Regions from separate parts of the Streptomyces sp. NPDC057428 genome, predicted to be linked through region 3. Evidence: riboswitches for the same ligand, from Rfam matches in the RefSeq annotation. Region 3 holds a riboswitch; each other region holds the start of a gene.
What was found. Region 3 has a riboswitch for cyclic di-AMP ahead of ACFU5K_RS21610 (NlpC/P60 family protein). Riboswitches for the same ligand answer to the same signal wherever they lie in the genome.
Positions count from the first base shown of each region.

Region 1 (5,660 bases), on a different contig from region 3:
GGCTTGACCTTGACGTTGCGTAAAGATCTAGCGTTTCCGGCATGGAGTGGTCCATCCAGGAAATCGCCCGGCGAGCCGGCACCACCAGTCGCACGCTCCGGCACTACGGAGACCTCGGTCTTCTCGTGCCGAGCCGCAAGGGTGCGAACGGCTACCGCTATTACGACCAGGGCGCACTGGTCAGGCTCCAGCGCATCCTGCTGCTGCGGGAGTTGGGGCTCTCGCTGCCCGCGATCAAGGCGGTACTCGAGGGGCAGCGGGACACCTCCGTGGCGCTCCGGGCCCATCTGCGCCTGCTGGAGCAGGAGCGGGAGCGCATCGGACGGCAGATCGCCTCGGTACGGACCACTCTCCACAGGACCGAGGAAGGGGAGGAACTCATGGCCGGGGAAGTGTTCGACGGCTTCGACCACACGGCGTACGAGCAGGAGGTCGGCGAGCGGTGGGGCCGGGAGGCGTACGAGCGGGGCGACCGGTGGTGGCGCGGGCTGAGCACCGCCGAGCGTGCGGCGTTCCAGGACGCGCACGACGTCATCGCCCGCGACTACGGTGCGGCGAGTGCCGCCGGTCTGGAAGCGGGAAGCGACGAGGTGCAGGACATCGCACGGCGGCACTGCGAGTGGCTGTCGGTGACGACGGAGGTCACCCGTTCGTATGTGAGCGGGCTCGGCGAGATGTACGCCGCCGATCCACGCTTCGCGAAGAACTACGATCGCCACGGGGACGGAACCGCCGTCTTCGTACGGGATGCACTGACGATCTACGCTCGGCACCGGCTCTCCGGCTGACCCCCGGAGGAACGTGGCGGCGGTGCGCTCCTTCCTTCGGCCGATGAGCGGTCGCGCCACGGCGCGGCTCCGGCCGGCCGGGTCGGGGCGCGGTACCGTCCGCAGCCGTGGGCGGACGGGCAGGAGTGCACAGGTGGGGAAGCGGGACGTACGGCAGGGGCGCGCACAGGGGAACGAGCGGGCGCGCAGGCTCGTGCGTCTGTTGCCCCCGCTGATGATCTGCTGCGGCGTGGTTGTCGACCTCGAGACCCCGCCCGAGGTCAGCGCCGTGCCGCTCTTCGCCGCGGCACCGCTGATCGCCGCTCCCTTCTTCTCGCTGGCGTCCACGATCCGCGTCGGCGTGGCGGCGATCCTCGTCGTCCTCGCCATCCGCGTCTCCGACGGCATGCTCGCCGACGTCGTCCCGATCACGGACCTGCTCACCCTGGTCACCGTCGCCGGGCTCGCGCTCGTCATCAACCGTGTCGTACAGCGCGGCAACGAGCAGCTGGCTTCGGCGCGGGTCATCGCGGAGACCGCGATGCGCGCGGTGCTCCCCGTGCCGGAGGACCGGATCGGCGGTCTGCTGGTCGCGGCGCGGTACGAGGCGGCCCAGGCGGACGAGTTCGTCGGCGGTGACCTGTTCGCCGTCGCGGACACGCCGTACGGGGTGCGGCTGGTGGTCGGGGACGTGCGGGGCAAGGGCCTGGACGCGGTGGCGGCGGTGGCCGTCGTGATCGGCGCCTTCCGGGAGGCGTCCGAACAGGAGCTCTCGCTGGAGGGCGTGGTCCAGCGGCTCGAGCGGGCGCTCGCGCGGGAGAGCACGCGGCGGGGCGGGCTGGACTCGATGGAGGGGTTCGTCACGGCCGTGCTCGCCGAGATCCCGGTGGGTGCGGACACGCTGCGGGTCGTCAACCGCGGACATCCCGAACCTCTGGTGCTCCACGCGGACGGTGCGCTCGACGTCCTGAGGCCGACCGAGCCCGCCCTGCCGCTCGGGATGGGCCTGGACGCGTGGCCGGACCGTGCGGACGAGTGGCCGCTGCCGGCCGGTGCGACCTTCCTGGCGTTCACCGACGGACTCTCGGAGGCGCGGGACGCCGACGGGGTCTTCTACGATCCGGCGGCCCGGCTGCGCGGCAGGATCTTCCCGGGGCCGGAGGAGCTGCTCTCGGCCCTCACCGACGACGTCCGGCTGCACACCGGGGGGCGGTCGACGGACGACCTCGCGTTGCTCGCGGTCGGGCGGCCGTCCAGGCGGCAGCAGGGGCGACGGAAGACGGTGAAGATCGTGGGACGGGATCGTGAATGACCGAAGACGACCGTCCGTAATCAAAGGGCGTCGCTCCGCAGAACATGTGACGTAACGTCAGAGACTGCTGTGCGCGTGAGGGGTGTGCAACTCGCCCGTTTGAGGCCGATTGGCCCCGTGAAGTCCGGGCCGGGGCCGTGAACGATCTGTGGGAACCGCTTGGTATCGGACCCGCATGTCTATTAACGTTCGATAACGCAGCGCGGTTGTCCCAGTCGTCGCCAGAGGCGGCACCGTGCGCAGCGCCGAATCCCGCAAGGGAACCGGGGAACCACCTACATGGGGTGAATCGGACGCCTGACTCCCGCGAGGGACGAAGGGGCCCGTAGGAGACCTTCCTGCTCCGAACCCGTCAGCTAACCCGGTAGGCGAGAAGGAAGGAAAGGAGTGCGCCCACGTGGCGTCAAATCAGCCTGCCCCCGAGGCTCCGGCACCCTTCAGGCCCGCCGGTCCCGGCGACCAGGGCAGGACGTGGGAGGAATGGAACCCCACCGAGGAGTCCATCCGTCCCGTACGCGGCAAGCACCGCGTAGCCAAGCAGCGCGGTCTCGCCCGTAGCTCCACCGTCCTCGGCGTCGGTGTCATCGCGGCCGTCGGCGCGGGAGGCATGGCCACCGCGCAGAGCAAACCGCCGGTCTCCATCTCCCTTCCCGATTCCATCGCTGACAATCTTCCCGACGCCAAGTCCTTGCCCGGCGTGGGCGCTTATCTGTCCGGCGACACCGATCAGGGCGGCACGGTCACCGCGTCCTCTCCGCTCACCACGGCCGGCATCACCGCCGCCGAGGCCGAGCAGGGCACCACGGACGCCGGCGAGGCGCTGCGTGCCCGCATCCTCCAGCAGGCCGAGCAGCAGCAGGCCGGGGCCGAGGCCGAGGCCAAGGCGACGCAGGAGAAGGCGGCGGCCGAGGAGGCCGCGGCCCAGGCCGCCGAGCAGCAGAGCGACGCGGAGGCCAAGGCCGCCGCGAAGAAGAAGGCCGACGAGGAAGCGGCGAAGAAGAAGGCCGAGGCCGAGCGCCTCGCCAAGCTCGCCCTGAGCTTCGCCCTCCCGACCTCCTCGTACACGATCACCTCGACGTACGGCCAGGCCGGTTCGATGTGGTCCTCCGGCTACCACACCGGTCTGGACTTCGCGGCTCCCACCGGCACCCCGGTCAAGGCCGTGCACAGCGGCACGGTGAAGTCGGCGGGCTGGTCCGGTTCCTACGGCTACCGCACGGTGCTGGAACTCGACGACGGTACCGAGATCTGGTACTGCCACCAGTCGTCGATGGACGTCACCGCCGGCCAGAAGGTCAGCACCGGCGACACCATCGGCCGCGTCGGCGCCACCGGCAATGTGACAGGTCCGCACCTGCACCTGGAGGTGCACACCGCGGACGGCTCGGGCATCGACCCCATGAACTGGCTGCGCAGCAAGGGCCTCTCGATCTGAGTGCCCGCGCCGGCACACGGCGCACCCGCACTCCGGCGGCCCTGGCGCACAACCCCCCGACGCCAGGGCCGCCGGTCCTTCACGGTGCGGGCGGCGAGCGGAATACGCGGCTCCGCCGATGTGTTGAGCTGAGGCATGACATCACTGCGCCCGCTCGGAAACTCGGGCTTCCAGGTCTTCCCCCTCGCTCTCGGCGGCAACGTCTTCGGCTGGACCGCCGACCGGGACACCAGCTTCGCCGTCCTCGACGCGTACACGGCCGCCGGCGGCAACTTCATCGATACCGCCGACTCCTACTCGGCCTGGGTCCCGGGCAACGAGGGTGGTGAGTCGGAGGCGGTGATCGGCGCGTGGCTGTCCGCGCGTTCCCGCAGGGAGGACATCATCGTCGCGACCAAGGTCGGTGCCCACCCCGAGTACAAGGGGCTGTCGGCGGCCACCGTCAAGGGGGCGGCCGAGGCCTCGCTCCGCCGGCTCGGTACCGACCACATCGACCTGTTGTACACGCACTTCGACGACGAGACGGTCCCCGTCGAGGAGATCATCAGCGCCCTCGACGAGCTGGTGAAGGCCGGCAAGGTCCGGGAGATCGCGGCGTCCAACATCAGCCCGGAGCGGCTCAAGGCCTCCCTGGCGTTCTCGGAGCGCGAGGGCCTGGCCCGCTACGTCGCCCTGCAGCCGCACTACAACCTCGTCTCGCGCGACACCTACGAAGGCCCGCTCCAGGACACCGCGGCGGCCGGGGGTCTCGTGTCCGTCCCGTACTTCGCGCTCGCCTCGGGCTTTCTCACCGGCAAGTACCGGCCGGGGGCGGCCGTCGAGAGCGCGCGGGCCGAAGGCGCGGGGAAGCACCTGGAGACCGAACGCGGCCGCAAGGTACTCGGGGCGCTCGACAGGGTGGCTCAGGAGCACGGGGCCGAGATCGCGACGGTGGCGCTGGCCTGGCTGGCGTCCCGGCCGACCGTCGTCGCGCCGATCGCCTCGGCCCGCACGGTCGAACAGCTGCCCGCGCTCGTGGCGGTGGCCGGACTGGAACTGACGGAGAGCCAGCTGGCCGAGCTCACCGAGGCCTCGGCCTGAGAGGTCCTGGCACCACCTGCCCCGGCTCGCGCGTCCGGGCGTTCAGTGCGGGGGAGTCCCGGGGGGCGGGGCGGAACGGGGGCCGTGCTCCAGGTAGGGGTTGTAGCCGCCGTAGTGGCGGTGCGGCGCCGGAATCTGCTGCGGGGCCGGAGCGCCGTGAGGGGGCCGGCGGGGGAACGGCACCTGCGGGGGCCGCCCGTCGGCATGCATCCGGCCCGTCATGCGGGCCGCGTTCGCCAGCGCGGGGCCCGCGACCTCCCGGCGCTGCCAGAGGTGGTGCAGCAACTCCTGCTCCCGGACGGCGAAGTCGGCGCCCGCACCGTCGTGACGGGCGCGCCGGCGCAGCATGGCCAGGGACGTCGCGAACGACTCGTACTCCGCGACCGCACGGGCGGCGTCCCTGCCCCGGGCGCGGTCCTGGGAACCGTGCCAGTGCCGTGCCATGTCGCGGGCCATTCCCCGTGCCCGCATCGAGGCGAGTGCGGGCGGCTCGGCGGGGCCGAGCCAGCCGGCCGCCGCGTACACCGGCAGCTCCGTGGAGAGCGTGCGCAGTTCCCGCTGGCGGGACCAGACGGCCAGCCAGGTCACCAGGCCGAAGCACGGCACCATGAACGCGCCGTACACCGCGTAGAAGCCGTACGGGCCGAAGGACGACGAGCCGTTCCAGAGGGCGTGCATGCCCATGGCCATGGCGAGTCCGAGCAGCGGCAGCAGCACCCGGCGCACCCGGTGGCGCGCGCCGCCCAGCGCCGCGAGCCCGAAGCCGATGCCGGAGAGCACCGTGAACAGGGGGTGCGCGAACGGCGACATCACCACACGGACGAAGAACGTCCCGGCAGTCAGCGAGGCGAGCCCCGTGGTCCCCAGCTCCTGGTCCTCACCGAAGGCCTGGCCCAGGTAGAGGATGTTCTCGGTGAAGGCGAAGCCGGTCGCGGTGAAACCGGCGACCACGATTCCGTCGACGACACCGCCGAACTGCCGTCTGCGGAAGAGGAAGATCAGCAGGACGGCCGCCGCCTTCGCGGTCTCCTCGACGACCGGTGCGATGACGGTGGCGCCGAGGGTG
Region 1 covers NZ_JBHVCT010000019.1:62,173-67,832, forward strand. Annotated here, with positions in the region: gene ACFU5K_RS10650 (MerR family transcriptional regulator) at 42-788, shown strand; gene ACFU5K_RS10655 (PP2C family protein-serine/threonine phosphatase) at 922-2,079, shown strand; cyclic di-AMP (ydaO/yuaA leader) riboswitch at 2,313-2,465, shown strand; gene ACFU5K_RS10660 (M23 family metallopeptidase) at 2,477-3,514, shown strand; gene ACFU5K_RS10665 (aldo/keto reductase) at 3,650-4,594, shown strand; gene ACFU5K_RS10670 (PrsW family glutamic-type intramembrane protease) at 4,637-5,660, opposite strand, start outside.
Region 1: another riboswitch for cyclic di-AMP. It lies ahead of ACFU5K_RS10660 (M23 family metallopeptidase); the one in region 3 lies ahead of ACFU5K_RS21610 (NlpC/P60 family protein).

Region 2 (5,660 bases), on a different contig from region 3:
TCGCCGTTCTCCCCCACCCAGGGGATGGCGTTCACGATCACACCGTCGCAGGTCCGGTCCGCCAGGGCTTCCGCGAGGGCGTCCCGGTAGTCCTGCGGGCCCGCGGCCGTGGTGAGGTCGCGGGGCGGGCGCGGACGCAGTCCCTCCGCCAGGCACGCGTCGTACGTCAGCAGGCCGAGCGACTCGGAGTTGCCCAGGATCGCGACCCGGGGGCCGTCCGGCAGGGGCTGGCCGGCGAGGAGCAGGCCCACGTCGATCATCTCGGTCACCGTGTCGACCCGGATCACACCGGCCTGGCTCATCAGCGCGGAGACCGTCGCGTCGGGGATACGGCTGACGGGCACGGCGTGCCCCGGCGGGTTGGTGCCGCTGTGCCGGGCGCCCTTGACCACCACCACCGGCTTCACGGCGGCGGTCCGGCGGGCGAGCCGGGTGAACTTGCGCGGATTGCCCAGTGATTCGAGGTAGAGGAGGGCGACGTCGGTGTCCTGGTCCTCGAACCAGTACTGCAGGAAGTCGTTGCCGGAGAGGTCGGCCCGGTTGCCCGCGGAGATGAACGACGACAGCCCGGCCCCGCGCCGGTGGAGACCGGACAGGAGCGCGATGCCGATGGCGCCGGACTGCGTGAAGAGCCCGATGCGCCCGGCCTCGGGCGACTCGGGGGCGAGGGAGGCGTTGAGGCGGACGGCGTCGGAGGTGTTGATGATGCCGAACGCGTTCGGCCCGATGATCCGCATCCCGTACGACCGTGCCTGGCGCACCAGTTCGCGTTGGCGTTCGCGCCCTTCGGCGCCGCGCTCGCCGTAACCCGCGGAGAGGACGACGACGCCCTGGACCCCGTGCTCACCGCAGTCGGCGACGGCGTCCGGCACCCGGTCGGCGGGGACTGCCACGACCGCGAGGTCGACGGGCCGGCCGATCTCGCCCACCGAGCGGTGCGCGGGGACGCCGTCGACGGTGGCCGCATCGGCGGCGAAGGAGGTGTTCACCGCGTAGGTGCGCCCGGTGAAGCCCGAACCGAGGAGATTGCGCAGGACCGTACGACCCACCCCGCCCTCCGCGCGGCCGACGCCGACCACCACTACGGAACCGGGTGCCAGCAGGCGCTGGACGGAACGCGCTTCGGCCCTCTGCTCACGCGCGCGCTGGACGGCGAGGGACTCGGCCGTGGGTTCCAGGTCGAGGGTGAGATGGACGGCGCCGTCCTCGAAGCTGCGCTGCTGGGTGAATCCGGCATCCCGGAACACCTTGATCATCTTGTTGTTGGCGGGCAGCACCTCAGCGGCGAAGCGCCGGATGCCACGTTCCCGGGCCACTGCCGCGATGTGCTCCAGGAGCGCCGACGCCACGCCGCGGCCCTGGTGGGCGTCCTGGACGAGGAAGGCGACCTCGGCCTCGTCCGCGGGAGCGGAGGCGGGCCGGCCCTGCTCGTCGATCCGGTCGAAGCGGACGGTGGCGATGAAGTCACCGCCGATCGTGACGGCCAGTCCCACCCGGTCGACGTAGTCGTGATGGGTGAAGCGGTGCACATCACGGGCGGAGAGGCGGGGGTACGGGGCGAAGAAGCGGTAGTACTTCGATTCGTCGGAGACCTGCTCGTAGAAGCTGACCAGCCGCTCGGCATCGTCCGTGGTGATGGGCCGGATGCAGGCGGTGCCACCGTCGCGGAGCACCACGTCGGCCTCCCAGTGGTCGGGGTACGCGTGATGCGGCCTCTGCTCCGGGGTGGGCTCCATGGGCAAAGCCTACGGCCGCCGCACCGGTCGCGGCGGGTTCCCGGCAGGGGCACGCTGAGTGAGCCTGCGGGCGGGCGCCAGGCCTGTTCCGGGGCCGGGCACAGCAGGGCGCACCACATGAGAGACTGGTCTAGACAACTCGTCGACACGTGAAGGGCAGAACCATGGCTGAGCGCCGCGTCAACGTCGGTTGGGCCGAGGGCCTGCACGCCCGCCCCGCTTCCATCTTCGTCCGTGCCGCCACGGCCTCCGGCGTCCCCGTGACGATCGCCAAGGCGGACGGCAGTCCCGTCAACGCCGCCTCCATGCTCGCGGTGCTCGGTCTCGGTGCGCAGGGCGGCGAGGAGGTCGTGCTCGCGTCCGACGCGGACAACGCCGAGGCCGCACTGGACCGCCTGGCGAAGCTGGTCGCCGAGGGACTCGATGAGCTCCCGGAGACCGTCTGACCCGGGTTGCTCCTATCCGGAATTGTTTCTGCGGAAAAGCCGCGGCCACCCCAGCGGGGGCCGCGGCTTTTCTGTGTCCGCACCTACGGGAAAAGGCCTCGGGAAAACGGATCAGGGCAGCAGAAAGAAAGCCGCCCGATCATTATCTTCCTTGTATACGGCGCATTTGTTAATGGCGGGCTCCCGCGATGTTTACGTGGTGTTGCGAAGTCCTCACCCGGGTCACGCCCGCCTCGTGGGCGGGCCGGTCCGTGCGGCGCAGCCGGTGGGCAGCGGTGACGCGCTCGGCGTGCTGGACGGCCAGCACCCTGGCCCGTTCCGCGTCACCGCGCGCCACGGCGTCCACGAGAGCACCGTGTTCGGCCCAGGACTCCGCGGGCCTGACCGGCTGCTCGACGGCGTACATCCAGGCGATCTTGTACCTCAGCTGCGTGAGCAGCGCGATCAGCGCGGGGCTGCCCGAGGCCTGCGCGAGCGTCTCGTGGAACCAGCCGCCGAGCGAGCGCAGATCCTCCCCCTCGCCCCGTCGCACCCTTTCCTGCCCCAGCCTGACCAGGCCCCGGAGCACCTTCAGGTGCGCATCGGTACGGCGCTGGGCCGCACGCGCGGCGCCCAGCGGCTCCAGCAGCATCCGGATCTCCAGCAGGTCGGCCGCCTCCTGTTCCGTGGGTTCGGCGACGCAGGCGCCGGCGTGCCGGCGGGTGACGACGAACCCCTCGGACTCCAGGGTGCGCAGCGCCTCGCGCACCGGGACGCGCGAGACGCCGTAGCGACGCGCGAGCACCTCCTCGGTGAGGCGGCTGCCGCGCTCGAAGACACCGGAGACGATGTCGTCACGGATTGCCGTGCATACCGAATGCGCGGGAATGCGCATGTCCGAACCTCCGCCTTAATCTCCGCGAAACGCGGCCGATCGACGCCTGTTCTGTGACTCTATTGCAACCGGCCGGAATTTCCGATGGCGGGGTGGAATCCTTGGATATCTTTTGGCCGGAAGGCGGTTCCGCGAGCCGGGGTACGGCGAAGGCCCCGGCGCGATGCCGGGGCCTTCGTCGGAGCGGTACGTGCGGGCGGATCCGAGGTCAGACCTGGACGCCGTGCGCGCGGAGGTAGGCGACGGGATCCATGTCCGAGCCGTACTCGGGGGTCGAGCGGGCCTCGAAGTGCAGGTGCGGTCCCGTGGAGTTGCCGGTCGATCCGGAGAGGCCGATCCGCTGCCCCGCGTCGACGCTCTGCCCGACCGAGACGCCGATCGAGGAGAGGTGGCCGTACTGGGTGTACGTGCCGTCCTTCATCCTGAGCACGATGTTGTTGCCGTAGGCACCGCCCCAGCCGGCCTCGACGACCGTGCCGGCGCCGACCGCGACGACGGAGGTGCCGGAAGCGGCCTGGAAGTCCACGCCGGAGTGGGTGCCGGAGGACCAGAGCGCACCGCCGGACTTGTAGCCGGTGGTGACGTGCGAACCGGCGACCGGGAGGCGGAAGGCGTTGAGGCGGGCGCGCTCGGCTGCGCGTGCGGCACGGGCCTTCTCCTCGCGGACCTTCTTGGCGCGGGCCTCCGCCTTCCGCTTGGCCTCGGCCTTCGCCTTCGCGGCGACGTCGGCCTGGTGCTGCTGGGCCTTGGCCTGGGCCTCGATCTGCGCGGCGAGGCTCACGTCGAGGGCGACGGTCTGGGTGAGACCGGTGCCGGCCGAGGTTGCCTCGGAGTCCGCTGCGAGCGCCGGGGAGGCTGTGGCACCGATGACACCGGTGGTGGCCAGGGCCGCGATACCGGCGACCCGGGCGCTCCTGCGCGTCAGGCGGCTCGGGGCACGGTGCTTCCCGGTGGCACGGATGAACGCCATGAAGTGGCTGGTCCTTTCCTTCCTTCTCGCCTACCGGGTTAGCTGACGGGTTCGGAGCAGGAAGGTCTCCTACGGACCCCTCATCGTCTCGCGCGAGACGCAGGGATCCGATTCACCCCAGGGACATGGGTCCCCGGCTCCCCAGGCTCGCGCCTGACGGGGACTCGGCGATGGCTGTCCGGCGCCGCGGTCGCGGCTCGGGTCCGACGGACAGCCGGGACGACGCTAGGACGGGCCGATGGCGCTCACCAAACAGAAAGGGTCTTTTGTCGGACATCCCACAGGATCAACGTGCACTTCCTTTGACAAATCAGACAAAATGCAGGGCCCCGGCAGAGTGTCCGCCGGGGCCCTGAATGTGCCGTTCCGTCAGCCGCTGACGACCGACACCTCGCCGATGCCCAGCGCCCGGACGGGGTCCGCGATCTGCGCGGCGTCCCCGACCAGGACGGTGACCAGGCGGTCGACCGGGAAGGCGCTGACCACCGCGGCGGTCGCCTCGACCGTGCCCGTCTCGGCCAGGCGTGCGTACAGCGTGGCCTGGTAGTCGTCCGGGAGGTGCTGCTCCACCTGGTCGGCCAGGGTCCCCGCGACGGAGGCCGCCGTCTCGTACTTCAGCGGGGCGACGCCCACGAGGTTCTGCACGGCGGTCTCGCGCTCGGCGTCGGTGAGCCCCTCGGCCGCCAGGGTGCGCAGGACCTTCCACAGGTCGTCGAGCGCCGGCCCCGTCGACTCCGTGTCCACCGAACCGCTGATGGCGAGCATCGCCGCGCCGGTGGGTCCGGACGACGATCCGGGAGCCGTCGACCGCAGAACCTGGCCGAAGGCCCTGACGCCGTAGGTGTAGCCCTTCTCCTCGCGGAGCACGCGGTCCAGCCGGGAGGTGAGGGTGCCCCCGAGGCAGTACGTGCCGAGGACCTGTGCGGGCCACACGCTGTCGTGCCGGTCGGCGCCGATCCGCCCGATGAGGAGCTGGGTCTGCACCGCCCCGGGACGGTCCACGATGACCACACGGCCGGTGTCGTCCGCGGTGATCGGGGGTACCGGGCGTGCCGGGACCGAATTTCCGGACCAGTCACCGACGGTCTCGGCGAGCAGCGCGTCCAGGTCGATGCCGGTGAGGTCGCCGACGATCACCGCGGTCGCGGTGGAAGGGCGGACGTGGGCGTCGTAGAAGGCGCGGACGGCCGGGGCGTCGATGCGCCGTACCGTCTCCTCGGTGCCCTGGCGCGGACGCGACATCCGGACCGTCGCCGGGAAGAGCTCCTTGGAGAGCTGCTTCGCGGCCCGCCGGGCGGGGTTGGCCTGCTCGTGGGGGATCTCGTCGAGCCGGTTGCCCACCAGCCGCTCGATCTCGCTCTCCGCGAAGGCCGGGGCCCTCAGTGCCTCGGCGACCAGACCGAGCGCCTTGGCCAGCCGGGAGACCGGAACCTCCAGGGAGACACGGAGGCCCGGGTGGTCGGCGTGGGCGTCGAGTGTGGCGCCACAGCGCTCCAGTTCGGCGGCGAACTCCTCCGCGGAGTGCTTGTCCGTACCTTCGGACAGCGCGCGGGCCATGATCGTGGCCACACCGTCGAGGCCCTCGGGCTCGGCGTCCAGCGGTGCGTCCAGGAAGATCTCCACGGCGACGACCT
Region 2 covers NZ_JBHVCT010000008.1:4,326-9,985, forward strand. Annotated here, with positions in the region: gene ACFU5K_RS05140 (GNAT family N-acetyltransferase) at 1-1,736, opposite strand, end outside; gene ACFU5K_RS05145 (HPr family phosphocarrier protein) at 1,901-2,182, shown strand; gene ACFU5K_RS05150 (GntR family transcriptional regulator) at 2,352-3,056, opposite strand; gene ACFU5K_RS05155 (M23 family metallopeptidase) at 3,265-4,026, opposite strand; cyclic di-AMP (ydaO/yuaA leader) riboswitch at 4,039-4,206, opposite strand; gene ACFU5K_RS05160 (M16 family metallopeptidase) at 4,396-5,660, opposite strand, start outside.
Region 2: another riboswitch for cyclic di-AMP. It lies ahead of ACFU5K_RS05155 (M23 family metallopeptidase); the one in region 3 lies ahead of ACFU5K_RS21610 (NlpC/P60 family protein).

Region 3 (5,660 bases):
TGTAGTTTCGTTTCCGTCGAGTGACCGGGAAATTCAGCCGGAGCCCGGCAATTCGCACAGTCCTCGCGTCAGTTCATCGGTAAGTCATACCTGGCCGAAGAGTGCTGATATGGCCGGGGCTAGGCTGCGGCCATGGACGTACTCATCAATGTCGTCGTGGCCTTGCACATCATCGGAATCGCCTCCCTGCTGGGCGGTTTCCTCACCCAGGTGAAGGCCATGGGGGCGGGCACGGCCCGCTTCGTCCCCGCCATGCTCCACGGCGCGCTCACCATGCTCGTCACCGGAATCGCCCTCGTCGGACTGAACCAGGCCGACGACCAGTCGGTGAACAATGTCAAGATCGGGATCAAGCTCCTGCTCCTCGTCGTGATCCTCGCGCTGGTCTACGTGAAGCGCGACGACGAGAAGGCCGGCAAAGGTGCCTTCGCCGCGGTCGGCGCACTCACCGTCGCCAACATCTTCATCGCCACGCTCTGGACCTGAGCGTCCCGCGCGGACGCAGGAGGGGCCCGGGGACGATCCCCGGGCCCCTCCTGCGTGTCCAGCCTCCGTCGTGGGCCGTGCCGCCGCGTACGGAGAACCCCATGCCGTCATGCCGGGCGGACGCTCCCGTATATCGGCATGTAGTAGATCGACTCCTCGCGGACGCTCGCACCCGGCTTGGGCGCGTGGATCATCATGCCGTCCCCCTTGTAGATGCCGACGTGACTGATGTCGTCGTAGAAGAAGACCAGGTCACCGGGTTTCAGGTCCGCCGTCGCCACCCGCGTGCCGACCTTGACCTGGTCCCACGTCGTGCGCGGCAGGTCGACGCCGGCAGCCTTCCAGGCCGCCTGGGTCAGCCCGGAGCAGTCGTACGAGGACGGGCCCGTCGCACCCCACACGTACGGCTTGCCGATCTGGGCGCGCGCGAAGGCCAGGACCTTCTCGGCCTTCGTGGCGTAGCCGCTGCCGGAGTCCGTGCCGCCGGTCCCCGAGCCCGTGTCCTGCCCGGCGTTCTCCGGGGCGCGCTCGGCCTCCGTCTTGTCGGCGGCGGCCTGCTGCCGGGCCAGATCCTCGGCCTTGCGCTTCGCCTCCGCCTCCTTCTTGCGCTCCAGCTCGGCGAGCCGCGCCTTCTCCTCGGCGGTCAGCTCCGACAGCAGCGAACGCGCCTCGGTGAGCTTCGTCTGCACGTGCTGCTTGCTGGTGCGGAGCGTGGCCTGCGACTCGGTCAGCGTCTCCAGGCTCTTCGTCGCCTCGACGCGCTTCGCCGCGGCTTCCTTCTGCTGCGTACGGAACTCGGTGACCGTCTTCTGCTGCCGGCTGGTCATCCGGGCCATCAGCTGGTCCTGGTCGAAGTACGACTGCGGGTCGTCCGCCAGGAAGAACGTCGCAGTCGGGGCGATCGCGCCGCTGCGGTACTGGGCGGCGGCGTAACTGCCCAGCTCGCGGCGCGTCTCGTTCAGCTTGTCGGCCCGCTGGGCCGCCGCCTCCAGGAGCGCGTCGACCTTGGAGCGCTGCTCGGCGGACGCGGACTTCGCCTGGTTGTACTCCTGGGTCGCGGCACCGGCCTGCCGGTAGAGGGCGTCGACCTTCTTCTGCACTTCCTCGATGCTGGGCTTGGGCTGTGCCGGGGCCGCCGTCGCGCTCTGCGCGGAGAGCAGGGTGACGGAGGCGAGCGCCGCCGTCGTGAGACCGAAGGCAGGGGTGGTCGTGCGCACCCGGGTGCGCTGCTTGCGATGCGACGCCAAGGCCGGCATCTCCTTCCGTGGACCGCCTACCAGGTTAGCGATGGGGGTCCCCCAGGCCCTTCAGGCACTGGGGGGAGGGTTCGGGCGGAACGGAAGGCTGCCCTACGGTCCGGTGAAGACTGACCGATTCACCCCGGTGCTGCTTGTGGGTCCCCGGTTCCGGGCTCCTCACAGGAGTACGGATTCGGCGGGGGTGCCCGCGCGGCGTGGTTCGCCTCAAGTGGGTACGGGACACCCGTCGGAGCACGCTAACCAACCCGTGGTGCTCCTGTGAAGGATGGTGGCCGATATGCCCGATACATTTCCGTGACCTTCCGCGGGAGCCGGTCCGTCCGGCCGGCCTGTGCAGGCCGCCCGATCTCACGCACCGTGGCCGATCCGTCCCGGCGGGCGCACGGTGCGGGTCCGTGTGGCCGATCCGTCCCGGGCTGTCGGTGCGGCCGCCTAGACTCGTTAAGCGATGAGCAGCCTCTTTGACGACAGTTTCCTGACCGGCCTCCAGCAAGCTGAGGAAGGCCCCCCGCCGCCCCCCGAGGAGCACGCGCCCGAGGCGGTGCCGGAGGGCCTGTTCAAGGACGTCTTCGACGCCCCGCCGCCGCCCCGTGACGCGTACTACCGCGACGGCGCCCCGCGTCCCGTCGTCGACTCCGCGGCTCTGCTCGACGGGCTGAACACCGAACAGCGCGCCGCGGTCGTGCACGCCGGATCTCCACTGCTCATCGTCGCGGGAGCCGGGTCCGGCAAGACCAGGGTGCTCACGCACCGCATCGCGCACCTGCTCGCCGAGCGCGGGGTCCACCCGGGCCAGATCCTCGCGATCACCTTCACCAACAAGGCCGCGGGCGAGATGAAGGAGCGCGTCGAGGACCTCGTGGGTCCGCGCGCGAACGCCATGTGGGTCATGACGTTCCACAGCGCCTGCGTGCGCATCCTGCGCCGCGAGTCCAAGCTCCTCGGATTCACCTCGTCGTTCTCGATCTACGATGCCGCCGACTCCAAGCGGCTCATGGCGCTGGTCTGCCGTGATCTGGACCTTGACCCGAAGCGATACCCGCCGAAGTCGTTCACGGCGAAGGTCTCGAACCTGAAGAACGAGCTGATCGACGAGGAGACCTTCGCGGGCCAGGCCGCCGACGGCTTCGAGAAGACGCTCGCGCAGGCCTACGCGCTCTACCAGGCGCGGCTCCGTGAGGCCAACGCGCTGGACTTCGACGACATCATCATGACGACGGTGCACCTGCTCCAGGCTTTCCCCGACGTCGCCGAGCACTACCGCCGGCGCTTCCGCCACGTCATGGTCGACGAGTACCAGGACACCAACCACGCCCAGTACACGCTGGTCCGCGAGCTGGTCGGCCCCGCCGGTGAGGCCGACGCCCCGGGCGAGCTCTGCGTCGTGGGTGACGCGGACCAGTCGATCTACGCCTTCCGCGGCGCGACCATCCGCAACATCCTCCAGTTCGAGGAGGACTACCCGGACGCGAAGACGATCATGCTGGAGCAGAACTACCGCTCCACCCAGACCATCCTCTCCGCAGCCAACGCCGTCATCGAGCGCAACGAGAGCCGTCGCCCCAAGAACCTCTGGACGAACGCCGGCACCGGCACCCGGATCGCGGGCTACGTCGCCGACACCGAGCACGACGAGGCGCAGTTCGTCGCCGACGAGATCGACCGGCTGACGGACGCGGGGGAGGCGAAGGCGGGCGACGTCGCCGTCTTCTACCGCACGAACGCCCAGTCCCGTGTCTTCGAAGAGATCTTCATCCGCGTCGGGCTGCCCTACAAGGTCGTCGGCGGCGTGCGCTTCTACGAGCGCAAGGAGGTCAGGGACGTCCTGGCCTACCTCCGGGTCCTCTCCAACCCCGAGGACACCGTCCCGCTGCGCCGTATCCTCAACGTGCCGAAGCGCGGTATCGGCGACCGGGCCGAGGCGATGATCGACGCGCTGTCGATGCGCGAGAAGATCTCCTTCCCGCAGGCGCTGCGCCGGGTCGACGAGGCGTACGGGATGGCGGCGCGCTCGGCCAACGCCGTGAAGCGGTTCAACACGCTCATGGAGGAGCTCCGCACGATCGTGGAGTCCGGTGCGGGACCGGCGGTCGTGCTGGAGGCGGTCATGGAGCGTACCGGCTACCTCGCCGAGCTCCAGGCCTCCACCGACCCGCAGGACGAGACCCGTATCGAGAACCTCCAGGAGCTCGCCTCCGTCGCTCTCGAGTTCGAGCAGGAGCGCGCGGCGGACGAGGGCTCCGGGACGCTCGCCGAGTTCCTGGAGAAGGTCGCGCTGGTCGCCGACGCCGACCAGATCCCCGACGAGGACGAGGACGGCTCCGGTGTCGTCACTCTGATGACGCTGCACACCGCCAAGGGCCTGGAATTCCCGGTGGTGTTCCTGACCGGCATGGAGGACGGCGTCTTCCCGCACATGCGCGCGCTGGGGCAGGTGAAGGAGCTGGAGGAGGAGCGCCGGCTCGCCTACGTGGGCATCACCCGTGCCCGCGAGCGGCTGTTCCTCACCCGGGCGGCGATGCGGAGTGCCTGGGGCCAGCCCTCGTACAACCCGCCCTCGCGCTTCCTGGAGGAGATCCCCGACCAGCACCTGGAGTGGAAGCGCAAGGGGCCGATGGCCGCTGTGGCGGGACCGACCTCAGGGATCACGTCGTCCCTGTCCTCGTCGCGCTCGAAGTCCGGTCCTTCGGGATTCGCGACCCGGCGCACGTCCGAGAAGCCCGTGGTCACCCTGGTGGCGGGGGACCGGGTCACGCACGACCAGTTCGGTCTGGGCACGGTGACCGCGGTCGAGGGGTTCGGCGACCAGGCCAAGGCGACGGTCGACTTCGGCGACGAGCGTCCGAAGAAGCTACTGCTGCGCTACGCGCCGGTCGAGAAGCTCTGACTCAGTTCGGGTTGAGGCCGTGGCTGCGGAGCCACGGCATCGGGTCGATCGCCGAGCCGCCACCGGGCCGTACCTCGAAGTGCAGGTGCGGGCCGGTGGAGTTGCCGGAGCTTCCCGAGTAGGCGATGACGTCGCCCGCCTTGACCGAACCCGACCGGATCTTGGTCGTGCTGAGGTGGCAGTACCAGGTCTCCGTGCCGTCGGCCGCGGTGACGATGGCCATGTTGCCGTAGGCGCTGTTCCACTGGGTGCGCACGGTGCCGTCGGTGGCCGCCATCACGGGCGTGCCGAAGGTCACCGGGAAGTCGATACCGGTGTGGACCGACATCCAGTTCACCCCGGCCTGGCCGTAGGTGGCGCTGAGGCCGTGCTGCGAGACGGGCAGGACGAACTTGGGGCGCAGGGCCTCCCGGCGGGCGGCCTCCTCCTCGCGCTTCTTCTTGTCGGCCGCCTGGCGCTCCTTCAGGTCGAGGCGCTCCTGGGTGCGGCTGGCGCGGTCGGCGAAGTTCGCGGCGTCGGCGTTGAGAGCGGCCAGCTGGGTGTCCAGCTCGTTGTTGGCGACGGCCGTCCTGGTGGTGGCGGCGTCGGCCGCAGCCATCGACGTGGTGTCGTCCTTCGTCTCGTCGGCCCCGCCCATGCCGCCCACGGAGGCGGCGGCGATGCCCGCGACGCTCATGACGCAGGCGGAGGGCACGGCGACGGTGAGGAGCGCGGAGCGCTTCGCGGGAGTGCGACGACGTCCCCGGCTGCCGCCGCGCGTGGCGGAGCGGGTGACGGGGCGTAGGGCGGCGGCCCCCGAGTCGGTGGTCAGTTCGACGAAATCCGGGATCTGCGCGGCAGCCCGTGCTCCGGGAGCCTCGTCGTAGTCGTCGGTGTGCGCGGAGGCCGTGTCGTGGGCGGCGGCGGTCCGCGCGAGTTCGTCGTCGTAGGTCAGGGACTCGTCGTAGGTGTCGGGCCCGACGTGCTCCGAGGCGTACGGGTCGTCCTGCCCGTCGTGCACGGCCGGGGTCTCGTCGTGCGGCCCGGGG
Region 3 covers NZ_JBHVCT010000058.1:12,025-17,684, forward strand. Annotated here, with positions in the region: gene ACFU5K_RS21605 (hypothetical protein) at 133-486, shown strand; gene ACFU5K_RS21610 (NlpC/P60 family protein) at 594-1,742, opposite strand; cyclic di-AMP (ydaO/yuaA leader) riboswitch at 1,741-1,933, opposite strand; gene pcrA (DNA helicase PcrA) at 2,194-4,632, shown strand; gene ACFU5K_RS21620 (M23 family metallopeptidase) at 4,634-5,660, opposite strand, start outside.

Region 4 (5,660 bases), on a different contig from region 3:
AGGACCTTCTTCAGCGTGTGGTAGATCTCCGCGCCCCAGCGAAGGGCCTCGGAGAAGGACTCGGCGCCGATCGGCGCGATCATGAACTCCTGGATGTCCACGTTGGAGTCGGCGTGCGAGCCGCCGTTCAGGATGTTCATCATCGGAACGGGCAGCAGGTGCGCGTTCGGGCCGCCGAGGTAGCGGAACAGCGGGAGGTCGGAGGCCTCGGACGCGGCGTGCGCCACGGCCAGCGAGACACCGAGGATGGCGTTGGCGCCGAGGGAGGCCTTGTTCTCGGTGGCGTCCAGGTCGAACATCGCCTGGTCGATGAGGCGCTGCTCGGTGGCGTCGTAACCGACGAGCTCCGGGCCGATCTGCTCGATCACGGCGAGGACGGCCTTCTCGACGCCCTTGCCCTGGTAGCGGTTGGGGTCACCGTCACGAAGCTCAATGGCCTCGAACGCACCGGTGGAGGCGCCGGACGGAACAGCAGCACGTCCCGTGCTGCCGTCGTCGAGGCCGACCTCGACCTCGACCGTGGGGTTGCCCCGGGAGTCGAGGATTTCCCTGGCTACGACGACGTCGATGGACGGCACGAGGCATCTCCTTCTGGGATATGACGCTGGTTGTGCAGGGTCACTGTGGCCTTGCGCCACGAGCCTAACCGGCTCGGCCCGCTCCGTCGGCCGTCCGCCCGCCCCCTGGGACGAAAAAGGACCCAAGGGCCTGCATTACGGGCAAAACTCCAGATATTTACTGGCCAGTAACTACAACAGTTGAACGCAGACCCCCACAGCGGCCCGTCGTGGGGTCCCCCGAGGCAACCCCCCGAGGGGCGCACCGGGCACGACCCGGCCCGGCACGCAGGAGGTGGGCGTGCTGGGCCGGGCCGCCGGGGAGGGGGACACCGGACCGCCCGTGACTACTTCAGGTGAAGCTGCTGACCCGGGAAGATCAGGTCGGCGTCGTGGACGATGTCGTCGTTCAGCTTGAACAGCTTCTGCCAGCCGCCCTTGACCTTCTTCGCGTCGGCGATCTTGCTGAGGGTGTCGCCGGCCTTGACCTTGTACTCGCCGTCGCCCTTCTCGACCTTCTGACCGGTCGGGGTGGTGACGGTCTCCTTGGGAGCCGTGCGCTTCTCGCTGCGCGAGGCGGGCTGCTCGGCCTTGCGCTCCGGCTGCGCCTTCGTGTCGGCCTTCGGCGCGGAGCCGGTGTCCACACCCGGGTCCACACCGTCGTCGGTCAGGCCGCCGGCACCGGCGCAGGCCCAGGCGCCGGGGCCCTGCAGGTCGAGGAGCTTCTCGGCGACGGCTATCTGCTGGTCCTTGGTGGCCAGGTCGGCGCGGGCCGCGTACTGCGTACCGCCGGCGGCCGCCCAACTGGAGGCCGAGAACTGCAGGCCGCCGTAGTAGCCGTTGCCGGTGTTGATGGACCAGTTGCCACCGGACTCGCACTGGGCGACGGCGTCCCAGGTGGCGACGGAGGCAGCGGAAGCACCGGTCGCGCCCATCAGCGGGACGGCGATGGCCGCACCGGTGACGCCCGCCAGGGTGGCGATACGGACGGCCTTGGACGGGCGGCGGTGCTTGCCCTTGCTGGAAAGCAGCATGGTTCTCCTCACCGACGCCTACGAGGTGAGCTGTCGGGTTCGGGCCTGTGAGTTGCCCGGCCGACCGCACTCGCGGACGACTTCACCCCCAGCCGGTCCCTCAGCCGTCCTCCGACGGCCGGGTCACGGCACTTACCTGGGTCCCCCGCTCCTGCCTACGGCGCTTTACGCGTCGTTCCCCTCGACCGACGGCAGGATTCGGCGTGACGGTCGAAGGTGCCCGCGGTGCGAGCGGCTCCGACCGTAAACACACGCAACCCCTACATTCAAAAATGGGCATAACGGTCAATCAGCCCTTTAGCGATCGACCTACCGGTCCGTTTGCGCAGGTCGGAGCGGATATGGGCAGACCGGGCGTACATGACACGCCAGTTGAAGCAAAGAGACCCATGTCTCACTTGCGCATAAGTGGACATAGGCCTCTGAACTACCCCTGATTTCGGAGTGTTTTCGTGCTTTTGATCAGTTGGTGGCAGGAGCCTCCGCCTGGGTCCCGCTCGCGTCCGAAGCCAGGCCGAGACCGAGGTCCAGACTCTGGCCGGGAAGGATCAGGTCGGGGTCGGAGCCGAGCTCGTCCTTGTTGGCCTCATAGAGGGCGGGCCAGCCACCGGGGAGCTCCTCCGTATCGGCGATCGCCCAGAGGTTGTCACCCTCCTGGACGGTGTACGTCCCCTCGGCGCCCTGACGCGCCTCGGAGTCACCGCGCGAGGCATGCCTGCCCGACTCGCGGCCTTCGGTGGCCGCTGACGACGCGTCGGTCGCTTCGGGGGCGGGCGTGCCGCGGTGCTTCCCGGCCTTCGCCCCGTCACTCTTCGGGGCTCCAGAGGTCTCGGACGCCTCGGGGGACGGTGCGACGGAAGGCGCGGTGCCGGACTTGTCCACCTTGTTTCCCTTGTCCGCCTTGCTGCCGGACGCGCCCTTGCCGGCCTTGCCCTTCGCGCCCGCGTCGTCCTGCTCCTCGGACGAGGGGGTGCCGGAGGGTGTCGCGGCCTCCGTCGGCTCGGCGGACGGCCCGTCACCCGGATCGATACCCGGCAGTACCCCGTCGAGCGCCAGCCCGGAGATCACCGCGCAGCTGGGCCACGCCTGGGGGCCCTTGTCGTCCAGCACCTTCTCGGCGATGGCGATCTGCTGCGAGCGGCTCGCGAGGTCGGCGCGGGACGCGTACGCCGTGCCGCCGTAGGCCGACCATGTGGCCTCGGAGAACTGCAGGCCTCCGTAGTAGCCGTTGCCGAGGTCGGCGCTCCATATGCCACCGCTCTCGCACTCGGCGACGCGGTCCCACGTCGAGGCGTCTGCGGCCTGCGCGCCACCGGCGCCGAGCAGCGGGATGGCAATCGCCGACCCTGTGACGCCTGCGGCGACGACGATGGCGGGTGCCTGACGAGGGCGACGGTGTCTGCCGTTCGCGGAGCCCATGGGGTTGCCTTCCGTGTGACTGACATGTGACGGGTGAGTCGAACGGTGAACCTAGCCGTACTCGAACGTGTGTCACAAGTCGATGCAGCGGAGATCACGTGAAAGTCACAGAGTTGACAGAACGTCACCTTGCGCCGGTGTATGGCCGGGACCGAACTCCACGGGAAGCGTGCGCAGTCCACGCATGATGAGCCCTCCGCGCCACCGCAAATCGGCATGTTCGGCGGCAATCCGCAGGTCAGGGAGCCGTTTCAAAAGCGTCGCCAGGGCTACCTGACCCTCCAGGCGGGCCAGCGGCGCCCCCAGGCAGTAGTGGATTCCGTGACCGTAGCCCAGGTGCTGATTGTCACTCCGAGCGAGATCCAGGGTGTCCGCATCCTGGAATCGCTCGGGGTCCCGGTCAGCGGCGGCGAGCACCACGAGGACGGGATCGCCCGCCGCGACGACCTGCCCTCCCAGAGTCACGGGTTCGGTGGCGTAGCGCCATGTGGCGAGCTCCACCGGCCCGTCGTAGCGCAGCAGCTCCTCGACACCCGTGGCGAGCAGTTCGGTCTCCCCCGCCGCCAGCGAGCGCTCCAGACGCTCGTGCTGCGACGGGTTGCGCAGCAACGCGTAGACCCCGTTGCCGATCAGGTTGACGGTCGTCTCGAAGCCGGCGAACAGAAGGATGAAGGCCATCGCCGCGGCCTCGTTCTCGGTGAGGTGCTCACCGTGGTCACTGGCCTTGATCAGGCCGGAGATGAGATCGTCGCCGGGATTCTCCCTTTTGCGGTGGATGAGTTCGGCGAGATAGCCGCGCATCTTCTTCACCGACCTGGCCACTCCGCCCCGCGGGCCGCCGCCGTGCCGGATCATCATCCCCGCCCAGTCACGGAAGTCGTCCTGGTCCTCCCGGGGGACTCCCAGCAGGTCGCAGATCGCGTAGATGGGCAGCGGGAAGGCGAAGTCGTGGATGAGGTCCGCCTTCCCCTCCTCGATGAAGGAGTCGATGAGGCTGTCCGTCAGTTCCTGCACACGAGGCGCGAACTCGGCCACCCGGCGCGGGGTGAAAGCCTTGGACACGAGCCGGCGCAGCCGGGTGTGGTCCGGCGGATCGATGTTCAGCAGATGCGTCATCAGCTCCGCCTTGCGCTCACCCGGGATGCCCGTCTTCCCCTTGGCGTTCGCCGATCCGGCGTGGTGGGCCGGGTTCTTGGAGAGCCTGGTGTCGGCGAGAGCCTGCCTGGCATCCGCGTACCTGGTCACCAGCCAGGCCTCGACCCCGCTGGGCAGCGCTGTGCGGTGCACGGGGCTGTGCTCGCGCAGCCAGGCGTAGGCGGGGTACGGGTCGGTGGCGAACTCCCATGTGAAGAGCTCGGGTCCGGCCTCGGGGGCGACTTCGGAGGCGAAGGGCGTTCCGGGGGCGGGCGGCGTTCCGGGGCCGTCGTTCATTCCTGGACGCCGTCCGTCGCGCCGTCGAGCCCCTCGGCGGCCCTGATGGCGTCACGGTAGGCACGCGCGGCGGCGCGCAGGGCGGCCTCCGGGTCGACGCCGTCCTGTTCGGCCCGCACGGCGAGGGCGAGCAACTGGTAACCGATCCCGCCGCCCTCGGGGATCGCCACTCCGAGGCCCGCCGCACGGACCCTGCTGCCGAGTTTGGCGGCGAGCGCCAGGCCGGGCTGGCCGAGCGGCACTCCGTCGGTGACCGAGGCACGCTGCTTCTCGATCGCCTTCGTACGCAGCCAGTGCGCGTGGACGTCCTCCGGGGTCTCGGCGGTCTCGTCGCCGAACACGTGCGGATGGCGGTGGATCAGCTTCTCGACGATCGTCGCCGCGACGTCGTCGATGCCGAAGGGCTCCTCCGGGTCCTCCTCGGCGATGCGCGCGTGGAAGACGACCTGGAGCAGCACGTCGCCGAGCTCCTCGCGCAGTTCCTCGCGGTCGCCGTCCTCGATGGCCTCGACCAGCTCGTACGCCTCCTCGATGGCGTACTTCGCCAGGCCCGCGTGCGTCTTCTGCGAGGTCCACGGGCACTCGAGCCTGATCCGGTCCATGACCTGGACCAGATCCAGGAGCCGGGCGCCGGGCAGGTCGTACGAACCGGGCAGGAGCTCCAGGTCGGGCATCCGCACCCGGCCGGAACCGCCCAGCCGGGCGAGTCCGTCGGTCAGCGCCTGATCGCTCTCTCCGCCGACCATCACCACCACGGTCCGGCCGCCCGCGCAGTCGTCCACCAGCTCCTCGGCCGACGGCGAGGCGTGCTCGGCCGCGACCCCCGCCTCCCGCAGGTACGGCAGCTGCGGGTGGTCCCGCTCGGGGCACAGCACCTTGTCGGCCGCGCGCAGCGTCTGCCAGGCGGGCCAGGACAGCAGACCGGGGGCGACCCGGTGGCTGGCGGTGAGCAGGACGATACGGCCGGGGTCTTCAGCGTTCACCACCCGAACCTACCTCCCGGCGGGGGAGGACCTCCCGTCCGGATCAGGCGCGAGACCTGCCTGACCAGGACGAGCCATCCCAGGGGTCAGGCGCCTGTCTCCGGTTCCTGGCCCTGGAGGGTGGTGACCTGCTTGATCCACGCTGTCTTGTACGTGCTGAGCTGCACCTTCTTGTCGTCCCAGCTGCCGTAGCGCGGGTTGACGTCGATGTGCAGCGCCTTGGACGCCTCGGTGAG
Region 4 covers NZ_JBHVCT010000025.1:12,341-18,000, forward strand. Annotated here, with positions in the region: gene eno (phosphopyruvate hydratase) at 1-578, opposite strand, end outside; gene ACFU5K_RS12800 (transglycosylase family protein) at 905-1,591, opposite strand; cyclic di-AMP (ydaO/yuaA leader) riboswitch at 1,592-1,764, opposite strand; gene ACFU5K_RS12805 (transglycosylase family protein) at 2,054-3,010, opposite strand; gene ACFU5K_RS12810 (cytochrome P450) at 3,116-4,441, opposite strand; gene ACFU5K_RS12815 (nucleoside triphosphate pyrophosphohydrolase) at 4,438-5,424, opposite strand; gene ACFU5K_RS12820 (SurA N-terminal domain-containing protein) at 5,511-5,660, opposite strand, start outside.
Region 4: another riboswitch for cyclic di-AMP. It lies ahead of ACFU5K_RS12800 (transglycosylase family protein); the one in region 3 lies ahead of ACFU5K_RS21610 (NlpC/P60 family protein).